One region of the Marinicrinis lubricantis genome, then DNA from elsewhere that is predicted to be linked to it. Evidence: a T-box and tRNA genes for the amino acid it is inferred to sense, from the RefSeq annotation. Region 1 holds a T-box; the other holds one or more tRNA genes.

What was found. The T-box of region 1 lies ahead of leuS (leucine--tRNA ligase). A T-box ahead of a tRNA ligase gene usually reads a tRNA of that ligase, here a tRNA-Leu.
Region 2: it has a tRNA-Leu gene. The T-box ahead of leuS (leucine--tRNA ligase) is inferred to sense a tRNA for this amino acid. The anticodon was not compared.

The regions. Positions count from the first base shown of each region.
Region 1 covers NZ_JBHSQV010000185.1:100,142-107,742, forward strand. The annotation lists gene leuS (leucine--tRNA ligase) at 1-2,000, opposite strand, end outside; T-box leader at 2,069-2,296, opposite strand; gene ACFPXP_RS21030 (class I SAM-dependent DNA methyltransferase) at 2,406-3,161, opposite strand; gene ACFPXP_RS21035 (CvfB family protein) at 3,161-4,060, opposite strand; gene rsfS (ribosome silencing factor) at 4,057-4,398, opposite strand; gene yqeK (bis(5'-nucleosyl)-tetraphosphatase (symmetrical) YqeK) at 4,435-5,016, opposite strand; gene ACFPXP_RS21050 (nicotinate-nucleotide adenylyltransferase) at 5,006-5,587, opposite strand; gene yhbY (ribosome assembly RNA-binding protein YhbY) at 5,609-5,899, opposite strand; gene aroE (shikimate dehydrogenase) at 5,919-6,779, opposite strand; gene yqeH (ribosome biogenesis GTPase YqeH) at 6,836-7,601, opposite strand, start outside.
Region 2 covers NZ_JBHSQV010000029.1:23,989-31,589, forward strand. The annotation lists gene ACFPXP_RS04295 (ribulokinase) at 1-1,637, shown strand, start outside; gene ACFPXP_RS04300 (hypothetical protein) at 1,793-2,869, shown strand; gene ACFPXP_RS04305 (alpha/beta hydrolase) at 2,920-3,687, shown strand; gene ACFPXP_RS04310 (GGDEF domain-containing protein) at 4,048-5,154, shown strand; tRNA gene ACFPXP_RS04315 (tRNA-Leu) at 5,253-5,335, shown strand; gene ACFPXP_RS04320 (DeoR/GlpR family DNA-binding transcription regulator) at 5,511-6,296, shown strand; gene nagA (N-acetylglucosamine-6-phosphate deacetylase) at 6,362-7,573, opposite strand; gene nagB (glucosamine-6-phosphate deaminase) at 7,528-7,601, opposite strand, start outside.

The DNA.
Region 1 (7,601 bases):
TTCTTCACGGTTTTATGCCAAGTTCGCTGGAATTCCGCGCTGCCTTCCGTATCCTGAATTTTCTCATTCAATTCACCAGATTCATTGATGAACAATCTCCAGATTCGATTCAAGAAACGGTACGTACCTTCCACGCCATTCGTATTCCAAGGCTTGGTTGCTTCCAGAGGTCCCATGAACATCTCATACATGCGCAGCGTATCCGCGCCAAAGGTTTGCACAATATCATCCGGGTTGATGACGTTGCCGCGAGATTTGCTCATTTTCTCATTGTTCGTACCCAAAATCATCCCTTGGTTAACTAGCTTGTGGAAAGGCTCTTTCGTCGAAACAACGCCTAGGTCATACAGGACCTTGTGCCAGAAGCGTGCATAAAGCAGGTGCAGCACAGCATGCTCCGCACCACCGATATAAAGATCGACAGGAAGCCACTGCTCCTGCTTCTCCTTGGAGCACAGCTCTTGATCATTGTGCGGATCAATATATCTCAGATAATACCAGCAGCTTCCTGCCCACTGCGGCATCGTGTTTGTCTCCCGGCGAGCCGGCTGGCCTGTTTCAGGATCCACTGTATTGACCCAATCGGTTACATTGGCAAGTGGGGATTCCCCAGTACCAGATGGCTTGATTTGGTCTACATCCGGAAGAAGCACCGGCAGCTGATCCTCCGGCACCGGCTTCATCGTTCCATCCTCCAGATGGAGAATCGGAATCGGTTCGCCCCAATAACGCTGACGACTGAACAGCCAGTCTCTAAGTCGATAGGTCACCTTGCCTTGACCTAATCCTTTTTCCTCCAGCCAGCTGATCATTTTTTGGATCGCTTCATCATTGTGAAGGCCATTCAGAAAATCGCTGTTCACATGCGGACCGTCCCCAGCAAAAGCTTCTTTCTCCAAGTCGCCCCCGCTGACCACCTCAATAATAGGCAAATCGAATTTACGTGCAAATTCCCAGTCCCTTTGATCGTGTCCAGGAACTGCCATGATGGCCCCTGTACCGTAACTAGCCAGCACATAATCAGAGATCCAGATCGGAACGTTGCTTCCATTCACAGGATTGACGGCATACGCTCCAGTAAACACGCCCGTCTTCTCTTTTGAGAGCTCTGTTCTTTCCAGATCGCTCTTGTGTGCAGCCTGCTCCTGATACTGTTTAACGGTTTCCTTCTGCTCTTCTGTCGTAATCAGATCAACGAGCGGATGCTCTGGCGCCAGTACGCAGTAGGTTGCGCCAAATAAGGTGTCCGGACGTGTCGTAAACACCTTGAGCGGCTCATGTCCTTCCACACGAAATTCGACTTCCGCACCGGTCGATTTGCCGATCCAATTGCGCTGCATGTCTTTGATGCTTTCCGACCAATCCAGCTCTTCCAAATCCTCCAACAGACGCTCTGCGTATTCGGTAATCTTCAGTACCCATTGACGCATCGGCTTGCGAATGACCGGATGACCGCCGCGCTCGCTCTTCCCATCAATGACTTCCTCGTTAGCCAGCACAGTACCAAGTGCCGGGCACCAATTGACCGGAATTTCTGCCACATAGGCCAAGCCCCGCTTATAAAGCTGCAGGAAAATCCACTGTGTCCATTTATAATACTGCGGATCTGTTGTGCTGATTTCACGATCCCAATCATAAGAGAAACCGAGCGATTTAATTTGTCTGCGGAAATTGTTAATGTTCTTTACGGTAATATCGCGAGGATGCTCTCCAGTATCCAGCGCGTGCTGCTCCGCAGGAAGACCGAATGCGTCCCATCCCATCGGATGCAGGACGTTGTATCCTTTCATTCTCTTGAAACGGGATACAATATCCGTCGCCGTGTAGCCTTCTGGATGGCCGACGTGCAGCCCGGCACCGGAAGGATATGGAAACATATCCAATGCATAAAATTTTGGTTTATTCGGATCTTCTTCTGTCTTAAATGTCTTGTTTTGATCCCAATAGGACTGCCATTTCGGCTCGATCACTAATGGATTGTACCCTTGCTCCTGAGACATTCCGAGGTCCCCCTTCATATTGATTCACAAGTCAAATTACAATAAAAAAACTCCCATCCATAGCCAATGCTAGGGACGAGAGTATATTCCCGTGGTACCACCCTAATTAGCGCTGTTTTCAATCAACAGATCGCTCACTTTAGACCCTTAACGCGGGGTAAACGGAACTCTCGCAGAAAGGGGCGAGTCGTTCAAGGCTCCAAGGCAAGTTCATTCTTATTCGCTGCCGGCTCGCACCATCCGCCGGCTCTCTGAAAGACGAAATTGGAATTACTACTCCTCTTCCAAGCCATATATATGTGAGTGCTGCAGTTCTAGATCGGGATGACTGTGAAGATGCTGCTAGCATCTGGTTTGCTATGATTATATGTAATCATTGGATACCCTGTCAAGCGTAGGACCACTCTATTTTAAGGCTGCAAAAAAATAGCGGGAGGTCGCCTCATGCGGAGGCCGGGTCGTAAAATCCGACGAACAGCCAATGTCATGGAAACCGGCTTGCTGCAGCAAAGAGATGATTACCGGATAAGGATAGGCCCGCTGTGTATGAAATTCCTCCACTCTTTCAAAACAAGTGCTTCCTTCCCGCTGAATGAAAAAGGTGAGATCGTGATCCACTTGGTGCAGTTCCTCATCATATTCGCACAGCCATATATACGCAACGTCGTCCTCATTGTATACGAAGGGCTGGCATTCTCCATACAGCTGCAGTTGTCGAGGAGCATGCATGTCGAACAGAAAACAGCCACCAATCCGCAGACTATCATGGACGCGGCGGAATACCTGAAGCAAATCATCTTCTTCCAGCAGGTAATTCATGCTGTCACAAAATGAGATCACGCTGTCAACAGGCTCTGGCAGACTCAGCTCCCTCATGTCCTGACACAACCACTGAAGGTGAAGCTTAGAGCTGGAAGATGCGGCGGACATCCACTTTTCATTCGCAACGGCCAGCATATCCTCAGAGTAGTCTACACCGAACACCCGGTAACCTGCCTCTCCTAATGGAATGGCTACATTTCCGGTGCCGCATCCTAAATCCGCAACCGTTTGGATATGACCCAACCGGTTCCATACCCCTTGAGCATACTCCAGCCATTTGCGGTAAGGCATATCTTCCATTAATCGGTCATATACGTATGCGAATTGTTCATATGCCATCACTGCTTCACTTCCGCTTCTTCGTTTTCAGCCAGATGCGTCCAGCTGCCCTTCTGCACAACCTTTCCTTCCTTCATCAGCTTGCCGAGCGCGCGCTTGAATGCGCCTTTACTCATTTGAAACCGCTCTTTAATAATTTCGGCAGGCGTTTCATCGGAGTACGGCATGGCCCCATTAGGACGAGCTTTCAGAAATTCATACAACCGATCTGAATCCTCATCCCGGCTCTTTTCCTTCCGCTGCCTCATGGAACAGTTAACCCGGCCGTCCTCTCGCACGAAGGTAATTCTTACTTCCAGCTTCTCTCCAATCCGCAGCGGTTTTGTGCGCTCCGATTCGTGGATGAACCCTAACGCGCCAAAACCGATTTTTCCTCCTTCCACCAGCACGAAGGAACCCATTTTCAATGTGTTATATACGATGGCCGGCAGCCATTGATTCTTCCATAGATCCGGTGCACGGAAGGTTAGACGAGAAAGCTCCTGCTCACCGGCCAGCTTGCCGATCATCCTTCCCTGCTTATCAGTACTAAGCGTGACAAATACTTCATCGCCTGTCATAGGGCGGTATTCCGGCTCCTCCGGCAGCTGTTTGTAGGGAAGCAGCAAATGCCTGCTGAGACCCATTTCCAGATAACAGCCAAAACGCGGATGGATATCAACCACGGTGAGAAGCCCAGTCTCTCCCAACGTTAACAAAGGCTCGCGCATCGTCGCGGCGAGCCGGTCTTCACTGTCGTGGAACAGGAACACCTTAAGTTCCTGACCCATCTCGATGGATCCCTCAATCTCGGAGTAATGAAGGAGCACCTCATGCTCTCCATCTCCGAGAAAATATCCGTAAGGCGATTTTTCCCGGTTCACTTTCAGCGTTTTATACTGTCCAGCCTGCAAGCTCATACCGTTTCCACAACTTTAGCATCCGACCAAAGACGCTCGATATTATAGTATTCGCGATCTTCGCGATGGAATACATGGACAACGACATCTCCGAGATCAACGAGCACCCATCTAGCGGTATCCATACCTTCAACCCCTCTTACCGTAACTCCTTCGGCATCAGCTGTTTTCTTAATTTCATTCGTAATCGCTTGAACTTGCGTGTCGGAGTTCCCGTGACAAATCACGAAATAATCGGCAATTAATGAGATTCCCTGTAAATTCAACGTCACGATGTTATGGCCTTTTTTGTCCTCAATCGCCTTTACGACTTTTTGCATTAATTGATCTGATTTCATGTACGCTGCATTTCCTCCTTTATTCATTGAAAAGATTTATTTATGTTTCGTTTCTTTTGCTTCTTTCAACAGTGCGTTTCTTGCTAAGATCGTCATCGGATATACGATCTGTTTCTGTTCCAATAAAAATCGAATGGTACCATCAAGTCCTTCCACCAGCGCTTCCTCCAAGCTGCTTGCCGACAGCCGGCGAATGTCCTCGACCCCCGGAAAATCTCGTCCTGGTTCAATATAATCGGCAAGGCAGATCACTTTTTCCAGCAGGCTCATTCCAACGCGACCCGACGTATGATAACGAATTGCATTTAATATGTCTTGATCCGCAATACCATATTCTTTTTGCGCCACGTAGGCGCCGACGGGACCGTGCCATAGTGGCTTGTCGTATGCAAGGAGATCCTCGGCATAGCCCGATTCAATCAACACTTCTCTCTGCCGTTCTACGGGCCAATATTTTGCGACATCATGCAGGATCGCAGCGAGCTCGGCTTTGGACGGATCAGAGCCATACTGCTTCGCAAGCTGGATCGCGCTTTGAATGACTCCTTCGGTATGCCTCCACCTTTTTTCCGGCATCTGCTCTCGCACCGAATTCATGATCCATTCTTTATGTGCCATACCATCCATTCTCCTCTATATAATCATATACTGCATCCGGAACGAGATACCGAATACTTTTTCCGCTTTGCAGCCTCTCCCTAATATCGGTCGAGGATATCTCAATGAAAGGCATAGGCGCGGTGCGAATGTATGGCTGCAGCCAATCGGGTAGTGCTTGGAGGTTCATGGTGTGTCCTGCCCTCTCTAATCCGATAAAGGACATATATTTCACAATTTCTTCGACCTTAAACCAATGGGGGAGATCGTTCACCATGTCCGCACCGATAATAAAGTGAAACTGGTGCTCTGGAAACCGCTGAAAGAGCTCCTTTGCGGTATCTACCGTATAGGATTTCCCCTCTCTCTCTAGTTCCATCGGTTCAAGCTTGAAGGCGGGGTGATTCTCAATGGCGAGCTCTACCATATGACATCGCTGCTCAGCTTGAACAAGGGGTGAATGCTGTTTATGCGGAGGCAGGTTGGAAGGCAAAAACCATACCTCATCCAATCCAACCTCCAAGCGGGCCTGCTCCGCGGCAATCAGATGGCCCAAATGCACCGGATCAAACGTCCCTCCCATAATCCCCACATTCAATGTGTATCCGCTCCCTTACGGCAGTTCAATCGTTTTATGTTCCTTGGATTCTTTATATAAAATGATGACCTTGCCAATGACCTGAACAAGCTCTGCGCCGGCACCCGATGCCAATTCATCGGCGATTTCATACCGATCGTCAAAACAGTTGTTCAGAATAGAAACCTTGATCAGCTCTCTTCTTTCCAAAGCTTCTTGAATATGAATGATCAATTGATCATTCACTCCGCCTTTACCCACTTGAAAAATAGGGTCTAAATGATGGGCTAGTGAACGCAGATGTCTCTTTTGTTTTCCTGTCAGCATGCGGTTACCTCTATTCTATTCATGATGATTGAAGGGATTCCAATACGGTTTCCCTCATCGCTTTAATCGGCGCCGGGAGTCCAGTCCAATATTCGAACGCATAAGCGCCCTGATAAATAAACATGCCAAGACCGCCGTGTGTGGTGCATCCTCGCTTCTCAGCCTCTTGCAGAAGCTTCGTTTTCAATGGATTATAAATCAAATCACTTACGATCATGCTTGGTGTAAGCAGGTCCGGATCGATCGGAATGTCCTCCACATTCGGGTGCATCCCAACCGGTGTATGATTAATCAGAAGATCTGCCTGCTTCAGGATATGAGGCAGTTCATCCATCTGGACTGCCTCCACTTCTGCAAAAGCCTGCAGATGCTCTGCAAGCTCCGCTGCCTTAGATGGCGTTCTGTTGGCGATTACGATGCGTGCAGGCTTCTCCTGAGCCAAAGCATATAATACGCCTCGTGCCGCACCTCCCGCACCCAGTACAACAATTTGTTTCCCTGAGAGCTGGATACCCGTTTCTTCTTTTAAAGAGCGAACATATCCGATCCCGTCTGTATTATAGCCTTTCCAAACACCGTTATCGTTAACGATCGTATTCACCGCGCCGATAAAACGGGCAGCATCATCGATCTCATCCAAATACTGCATCACTTCGACTTTATGAGGGATTGTTACATTCGCGCCTTTAAAGTTCATCGCACGAATGCCCGCTACAGCGTCTCCCAGCTTATCAGCCTTGACATGAAGCGCCGTATATACCCCGTCGTAGCCTGTTTCCCTAAAAGCTCGGTTCAGCATAATCGGAGATTTGGAATGCTTGATCGGATCCCCAAATACACCGAACAGCTTCGTCTCACTATGAATCGTAAATGTGCTCATGAGATGTTTCTTCCTCTCCCGTACCTGTTCTAAATCGGGTTGGCTGAACAGGATCCCTAAATAATGGAATCGCGGATTGACACTTTTACGCCCTTAGGTACATAGACGTCGATTTCCGCTCCTTCCGTACTGTTCACCTTAATCCAGCCCAAGCCGGAAATCGAAATATCGCTGAACTTCCCCTTCGGAATTTTGATCGATTGCCTGCTGAGCGGAGGCAGTGCTTCTACCCCTTCCTTATCCGGAGGCGCCAGCATTTCCCCTTTATGCATGTCATATAATTCATCCGCTCTTTGCAGCTTGGTTCGATGAATCGGGATGGAATTCGCCACATAGCATGTGAAGGATTGTCTAGGACCGCGAACAAAATCAAAGCGTGCATAGCTGCCGAAGAATAGGGTCTGTTCCTCGTTCAATTGATAAACCGCAGGCTTAATCGGCTTTTGCGGCAGCAGCGCCTGCAGCTCCTTTTTACGCACCATTTCCGTTAACCGGTAGTGATAGACCACTCCAGGCGTATCGATCAAATAATTTCCATCATCAAGCGGAATCTTGATGATATCCAACGTCGTTCCCGGAAATTGAGAGATTGTCAATTCCTCTTCCATTTCGCTGTAATCGCGGATGATCCGATTAATGACCGATGATTTCCCTACATTCGTCGCTCCGACGACGTACACATCGTGCCCGTCTCTATAATGCTCGATTGCGGATACTAAACGGTCAAAGCCTATATTTTTTTTCGCGCTAAGAATGATCACTTCAGCCACCTTGACGCCGTTCGCTTTCGCTTGCTGCTGAACCCAATTGACCAGCTTGTTC
Region 2 (7,601 bases), on a different contig from region 1:
CAGAGTCTGGAAGAGCGGTATTGGTGGATTTGAGCAACGGAGCGGAAATTGCGGACCATGTGACGCCATATCCGCATGGTGTCATTGATGAGACACTGCCCGGCACAGGAGCGAAGCTGGAGCACGATTGGGCGCTGCAGCATCCCGATGATTATCTCGAAGTGATCCGCCGCTCGGTGCCAGCGGTCATGAAGCAGTCTGGCGTGGCGCCGGAGGATGTCATCGGATTAGGCATCGACTTTACGGCTTGTACCATGCTTCCAGTCGATGAGAACGGTACCCCGCTCTGCTTTCTTGATGAATACAAAGATCATCCGCACAGCTGGGTCAAGCTGTGGAAGCATCATGCCGCACAGGATGAAGCAGATCGTCTGAATGAAATTGCTGCACAGCGTGGAGAGAAATTTCTTGCCCGTTACGGCGGAAAGATTTCATCAGAGTGGATGATCGCCAAAGTGTGGCAGATCTTGAACGAAGCGCCTGAGCTGTACGATCGTGCTGATTTGTTCATGGAAGCGACAGATTGGGTCATCTCGCAATTGTCCGGCAGCTTCCTGCGCAACAGCTGTACGGCCGGTTACAAATCGATCTGGCATAAGCAGGAAGGCTATCCATCCAAAGAATTTTTCAAAGCATTGGATCCTCGGCTTGAGCAGCTCACCGATACGAAGCTGAGAGGAAGCATCGTGCCGTTAGGTACGAAGGCAGGTCAACTGACGCCGCAGATGGCAGAGTGGACGGGGCTTACGACAGACACGGCTGTAGCGGTTGGGAACGTCGACGCTCATGCTGCCGTACCCGGCGTAGGGGTTGTTGAGCCGGGCAAGCTGGTCATGGCGATGGGAACCTCAATCTGTCACATGCTTCTGGGTACGGAGGAAAAGGAAGTTGAAGGCATGTGCGGTGTCGTGGAAGACGGTATTATTCCAGGTTATTTAGGCTATGAGGCTGGACAATCGGCAGTGGGGGACATCTTCGCATGGTATGTCGAGCAGGCCGTACCGGCTTATATCGAGAAAGAGGCAGAGGCGGCCGGAGTCAGCGTTCATGAATGGCTGGAAAAGAAAGCGTCCGCATACAAGCCGGGCCAATCCGGACTTCTGGCGCTAGATTGGTGGAACGGCAACCGCTCGGTACTGGTGGATACGAATTTGACCGGTACGATTCTCGGTCTAACCTTGCTGACGAAGCCGGAAGAAATCTATCGCGCGCTGCTGGAAGCGACGGCGTTCGGTACGAGAAAGATTATCGATGCATTCCAGGACAACGGCGTGGTGGTTAACGAGCTTTATGCCTGCGGCGGATTGCCGCAAAAAAATCGTCTTCTGATGCAAATTTATGCAGATGTGACGAATAAAGAAATCAAAATCGCCGACAGCAAGCAGACACCTGCGCTTGGCGCAGCCATGTTCGGTGCGGTGGCGGCCGGAGCGGAAAAGGGCGGCTATGACTCCATCGTCGATGCGGCACGGCAGATGGCAAGAGTTCGCGAGGAGACGTTCAAGCCTATTCCTGATAATGTAAAGGTTTACGAACAGATCTATCAAGAGTATTGCAGGCTGCATGATTATTATGGACGCGGAGAAAACGACGTCATGAAGCGGCTTAAGGCAATCAAGGAAAAAGCAAACGCATAGCAAGAAAACGAAAGCTCCCTCGTATGAATTGTACGAAGGGGCTTTCTTGTTAAGCGGAGAGGTTTTCTTTCGGTGCTTATTTCATATAGAGATTTTGTTCGACAACCGCTATAATGTGGTTAAATACAGACGAGAAGTAAAGGGGGATCTCCGGATTGAAAAGATCCCAATACGGATATATTGGAGCGCTTGTTCTTTACGGCGCGTACATATTTGGCTATGTTTTCGGCTGGACCTTGAACGGCAAGCTGGGTATTCAGATATTCGGCCTTCCTTCATTGTATCAATGGCTTCCCTTGCTTTCGGCAATGATGGCAGGCGTATCATCCTATTTTAGATGGAAAGATGTTGCTGCTCAGTGCTTTCAAAGACGAGTCACTGCTGTCATTTTGATGTGTTCGGTGGTGTACATCGTTCTCTTCTTGATCTTCTTCGCTTCTGCGGATGAAGCTTGGCTTCTGTCGATGCTCATGTTTGTGATCGGTACTTGTGCAGTCATCGACCTTATGCAGGAGTGTGCTAGGCGGTTGGGCATGAACCCGTTTTGGACAGGTGTAGGAGCCGTTCTTGTGCTGTGCGGCACACTAGGCCTCCATATTCCCGGACAGGCGGTAAGCGCGCCCTATTTCCAGCATAAGATCGCATTGTCCGAAGCGAACCGCCATACGAAAGGAACGATTGCGGTCCCGGAGATGATAACGCGAAATGCGCTCGTAGCGGATGGACTGGCTGCTTGGATCGGTAACAGTACTCAGCTGACGGTAGAGGCACCGAAGGATGACAGGCGGACAGAAGAAGTGGAGCAAATTAAAAACATTTTAGCATCCATTACTTCGGAGAATCCGTCCAGTGAAATTGGCTACACCGTGAACGAGCAGTTTTATCGTCAAATCCCCAATCAAAACACACCTGACGGGTTGATGGAAGCGCTAGCGTTATTCAATGAACTGACGGGTAAGGACATGACACAAGGACAGAAGGTCATGGGGATCGGTACGATCCTTGAGGATGGCCGAATAGAAGCTGTCCCCGGCATTTATCAATATACCGCAGCAGCTTTAAGGGCCGATCCGGATGTGTTCTTCGTCCCGTTGGAATCTCTCGCAGAAGCGGTTATTGCGGCGCCGGATATGCTGATTGTTCCGGTAACGACTTTTGAGGAAGTGCTTTATTTTCTGAATCAACCGGTTACTTTCTGGCCGATTGTCAATTTCGGCTTATATTGTCATTAGTTTATGGAATAAGTAAAATACAATATCGATACGTTAAGGAGTGTTGCGATATGGCACTATTTCAATGTTCATTTTATTCGAATACATTAGGATTAAGCACGATGATGAATGTAATCTTTCCGCAGCAGACGACAAATCAGATTGGGCTCACAGGTAAGGCCAGCGGTGGACGTTATCCGGTGCTGTATCTGCTGCACGGGTTATCAGACGACCATTCGATTTGGCTTAGAAGAACCAACATCGAGAGATATGTCTCGGAGTTAGGACTTGTCGTTGTCATGCCGGAGGTCCATCGCAGCTTTTATTCGAATATGGTCAGCGGCAACCGCTATTGGGATTTCGTGAGCGAAGAGCTCCCAAGTATTGTTCAATCGTTTTTTCCGGTTTCGGATCGCAGAGAGGATACCTTCGCGGCGGGCCTGTCCATGGGAGGCTACGGAGCGATGAAACTAGGATTGTCTCTTCCGGATCGCTTTGGCGCGGTGGCCAGTCTGTCCGGTGTGACGGATCCTAGCTGGTTTCATCGAGAATTTCCGCAAGAATTCGATCTCATCTATGGCAGTTTGGAGCAATTCAAGAATAGTCCGAACGATTTGTTTTATTTGGCTGAGCAATTCGCGATGGCGTCTAAAAAGACAGAGCTGTATATGTGCTGTGGAACGGAAGACTTCCTGTACGAGGACAATCAGCGGTTCCTTAAGCATCTGCAGCGTCTGGAAGTTCCTTATATCTATGAGGAAGAGCCGGGAGCGCATGAGTGGGGCTATTGGGATATGAAGATTCAGAGAGTTTTGGAGTGGCTGCCCCTGGGGAAGTGAAAAGCATAGTGGAGAGAAGTGAAGGGTTCAGAGTAACGCTGCAACCTGCGGCATCCTTTTACTGAACCCTTTTTACTTTAGCGGCATTGGATCGTGCTGATGAAGTATGAGGGAATCCAGAGAAGCGAGATGATGTGTTCCGGCCTCGGTTAGAGGTTTTACGAACGATCGTAGAGGTGCTTCTGTGTTTTCCTTTCTTTTTGTGGTAAAATACTAGGAACGTATGTTTGTGATTTGTCGATCATGGGTCAGCAAATATTTCTCAATTGTTAAATTTTTTTAGCAAAGAGGAAAGAGTTGGAAGAATAGAGAAATTATAATATAGGACTTTAAGACGATATCGTTAGGTGATTAACGTTTATGAACTTCGATCAATTTCGGACGCAAAATCTTATCAAATGGAAACGTATCGTCATGCTCATGTATTGGGTCATTTTGATACTCTTCATTCTTGGACAACTGATGGTTTTAATGATGTCGCTCCATACGGACCAAAAAGGTTTTGCGCTTCATCCATTTCTTCTTCACCATATGCTTTTTCCAGACGGTTTGCTCATCGGCGTTCTTCTATTGGCTCATTATCTACTCAGAAAAATCCCGAAAGCTAGTGAAATCGTACTGGTTCTTTGCTCCGGTATTATCTCCTATACGATCTACCTTTTTATGCATAAGGATGTATATGGTGAACAGATTGTTTTGATACTGCCAATATTCATTTCCCTCATTTTCTTCGAACGCTCAAAGCTGCTTTGGAACGGTACGGCCCACATTGCATTATTCTCTGTTGTATACTGGATCGTGAACCCTTATCAGGGGAACCACAGTATATTTGAGTTCGTGGTAAGCATGATCAGCTTTGTCGCTTATATGACCATCGCATTAATCGTTGTTGCACGGGTGAAGGATCTGTGGAAGCTGTTGGAGGAATCCAAAAAGACGGAGCAGGAGCTTATGATTCGCAGCATTTTGCTTGATAAAATGACGAAGATCGATGCATTAACGGGCATGTACAACCATAAGACCTTCCATGAATATATGGAAAAATTAATCGAACACAGCAAGCGGCACGCCATTCCACTGCAGCTGTGTATTATGGATATTGATAATTTCAAGCAGGTCAATGACACGTACGGCCATCAGATCGGTGACAAAGTGCTGAAGCAGGTCGGCGAGATTATCCATGGCATGGTCACACCGAATGACATTGTTTCGAGGTACGGTGGAGAAGAATTCGCGGTGATCTTCATGGGACGATCTCTTGAGGAATGCATTCAAAATATGGAGGACATTCGGAAAAAGATTGAAAGCACGCCGATTGAAGAGCTCGAAGACAATCCGGTGACGATCAGTGCCGGAATTAGTACGCTGCAGCCATCGGAGGAAAAGGACAAGCTGTTTCAACGTGTCGATGCACTGCTGTATAAAGCGAAGCGCTCGGGCAAAAATAACTTAATATTCGAAATGTGAGAGGCATCGGTTTACAAAAACCAAAAAATGCCTCTTTACTTTTTGGTCCGAGCATCATATAATAAAAAACGTGCTCGATTGAGGCACGTTAAAAATATGCGGTTGTGGCGGAACTGGCAGACGCGCTGTCTTCAGGCGGCAGTGGGTACCCCCCGTGGAGGTTCGAGTCCTCTCAACCGCATCACCTTAGAAAAAGTCCTTGCTTGCAAGGGCTTTTTTGTTTGCATACATATCGTTTTGAAACTTCTATGATGGTGGGTCCGATCCCGGGAATGTCAAAGGATGGACACAAGCTTTAAATTTCAGATCAACTAAGCTATCATTAGGTTACTAGAGGTGTCGGAAGAGGTGTAGGTATGGCAGGTCCTAAGCAGTCAAAAGGGGATAAACGCCGGGATGAGCTGCTGAATTGGTTAAAGCGGCATGGGAAAATTACGGTACAGCAAATGGTTGACCAATTTGATATTTCGGAAGCGACCGCCCGCAGGGATCTAGAGCTTTTGGAGCAGACGTCACCGGTCATCCGTACGATCGGAGGCGCGATGTATGACGGCCTCCATTCGGTGAAGGAATATTCGTTCCAAGAACGCGAAAATATATCGTATTTAGAGAAAGAGCGAATCGCCCAAGTTGCAGCGTCTCTCATTCATGAAGGAGATGTCGTCGGCATTTCCGGGGGAACGACCAGCTTCTTAATTGCCCGAGCTTTGAAGGAGAAGCGAAATATTACCGTAGTGACGAACGCTGTTAACATCGCGATGGAGCTGGCATCCAACCCCAGCATTCAGATTGTCGTGTCCGGAGGTATTATGCGGGGGAACAGCTTTGAGCTTTGCGGACCGCTGGCTGAAAAGATGGTGGAGCATATACATATCGGGAAAATGTTCATCGGTGTCGACGGCATCAACGAATTGCAGGGACTTGCTACCTATTCGGAGCAGGAGGCGTCCATCGCAAGGGCGCTCATTCAACGTTCGACCGAAACGTATGCCGTATTCGACCATACGAAAGCAGGGAAAACCTCGCTCTTTACGATCGCTCCACTGGATGCGATATGCGGCTGTATTACCGATGAAGCATTGCCCGCAGCGTTAGCGGACAAGCTTGCCAAGTTGAATATCGGTGTTCATCTGCCGGAATAAAATAGAGGACCGTTTCAAGTCGAACGACGATTTGAAACGGTCCTCTTTATGCTGTAAGCGACGATTTATTTTGAGGTCGAAATAGCGGGGCGGCCTTCGATCCACACCTGCCGAACTTGATATTCCGCATCCATAAGAACCAGATCGGCTATTTTGCCGCTGGCAATGCTGCCTGTTTCATGTTCGATCCCGATGCGGCATGCGGGGTTAAGACTGGCCATGCGTGAAATATCGACGATGCTGAGTCCGCTGTGCTGAAGCATGAACCGGACTGCTCCGTCCATGGTCAGCGTACTTCCTGCCAAGCTGCCGCCATTCTTTAGTCGGGCCTCGCCGTCTCGCAATACGACGGGCAGGCCGCCTAAGGCATACTCTCCGTCTCCGAGACCGGCAGCCGAAATGGCATCGGTAATTAAAATGACTCTGTCTTTCGGTTTTGCTTTCGTCAATAGGCGGATTGCGCCAGGATGTACATGAAATCCATCGGCAATCAGTTCCGTATACATATGATCGCTTTCCAACACAGCACCTACCGTTCCAGGCTCTCGGTGATGGAGTCCCTTCATTGCGTTGAATGTATGTACCGCATGGGATAAGCCGTGCTGCACGGCCGCAAAAATTTGTTCGTAGCTCGCATCCGTATGACCGCAGGCAGCGATGATTTCCCGTTCGGCCAGCCAGCGGATCATGGGCAGCGCACCTTCAGTCTCGGGGGCCAGTGTCAGCATTCGAATAAGTCCCGGATATTGGGATACCCATCGCTCCATCCAATCCATGCGAGGCGGGACAATATAGCTTGGATTTTGCGCACCCGGCCATTTCGGGCTGATAAAGGGGCCCTCTAGATGGACGCCTGCTAATTTCGCACCGATCGGGCTGTTTTTCTTCTCTGCAGCGGTGTGAAGCACCTGTTCGATTGCATCCTGAGGAGCGGTAACGGTCGTAGCCAGCATCGTCGTAGTGCCATGCTGCGCATGGAAGGCTGTGATGGTATCGTAGGCCTTCTGTGAAGCATCCATGAAATCATGCCCGCCGCCGCCGTGTACATGAAGATCGATAAATCCGGGCAGCAGCCAGCCTCCTTGTCCGTCCAGCACATGCCCATGATCTGCAGGAGCAGCTTCTGCAACCTGGGTGATTCGGCCGTCCTGCACTTGAACAGCCCCCTGTGTGACTACTTCATTCTCAAGAACGATATGAACATGTTCAATCCAAAAAGAAGTAAAGGAATTTATTGCAACCGCCTCCCTGCTTGTTCGTCGAGAAATACGGTCAATCGCGGATGAGTCTGGAGAAGGGAAGCAG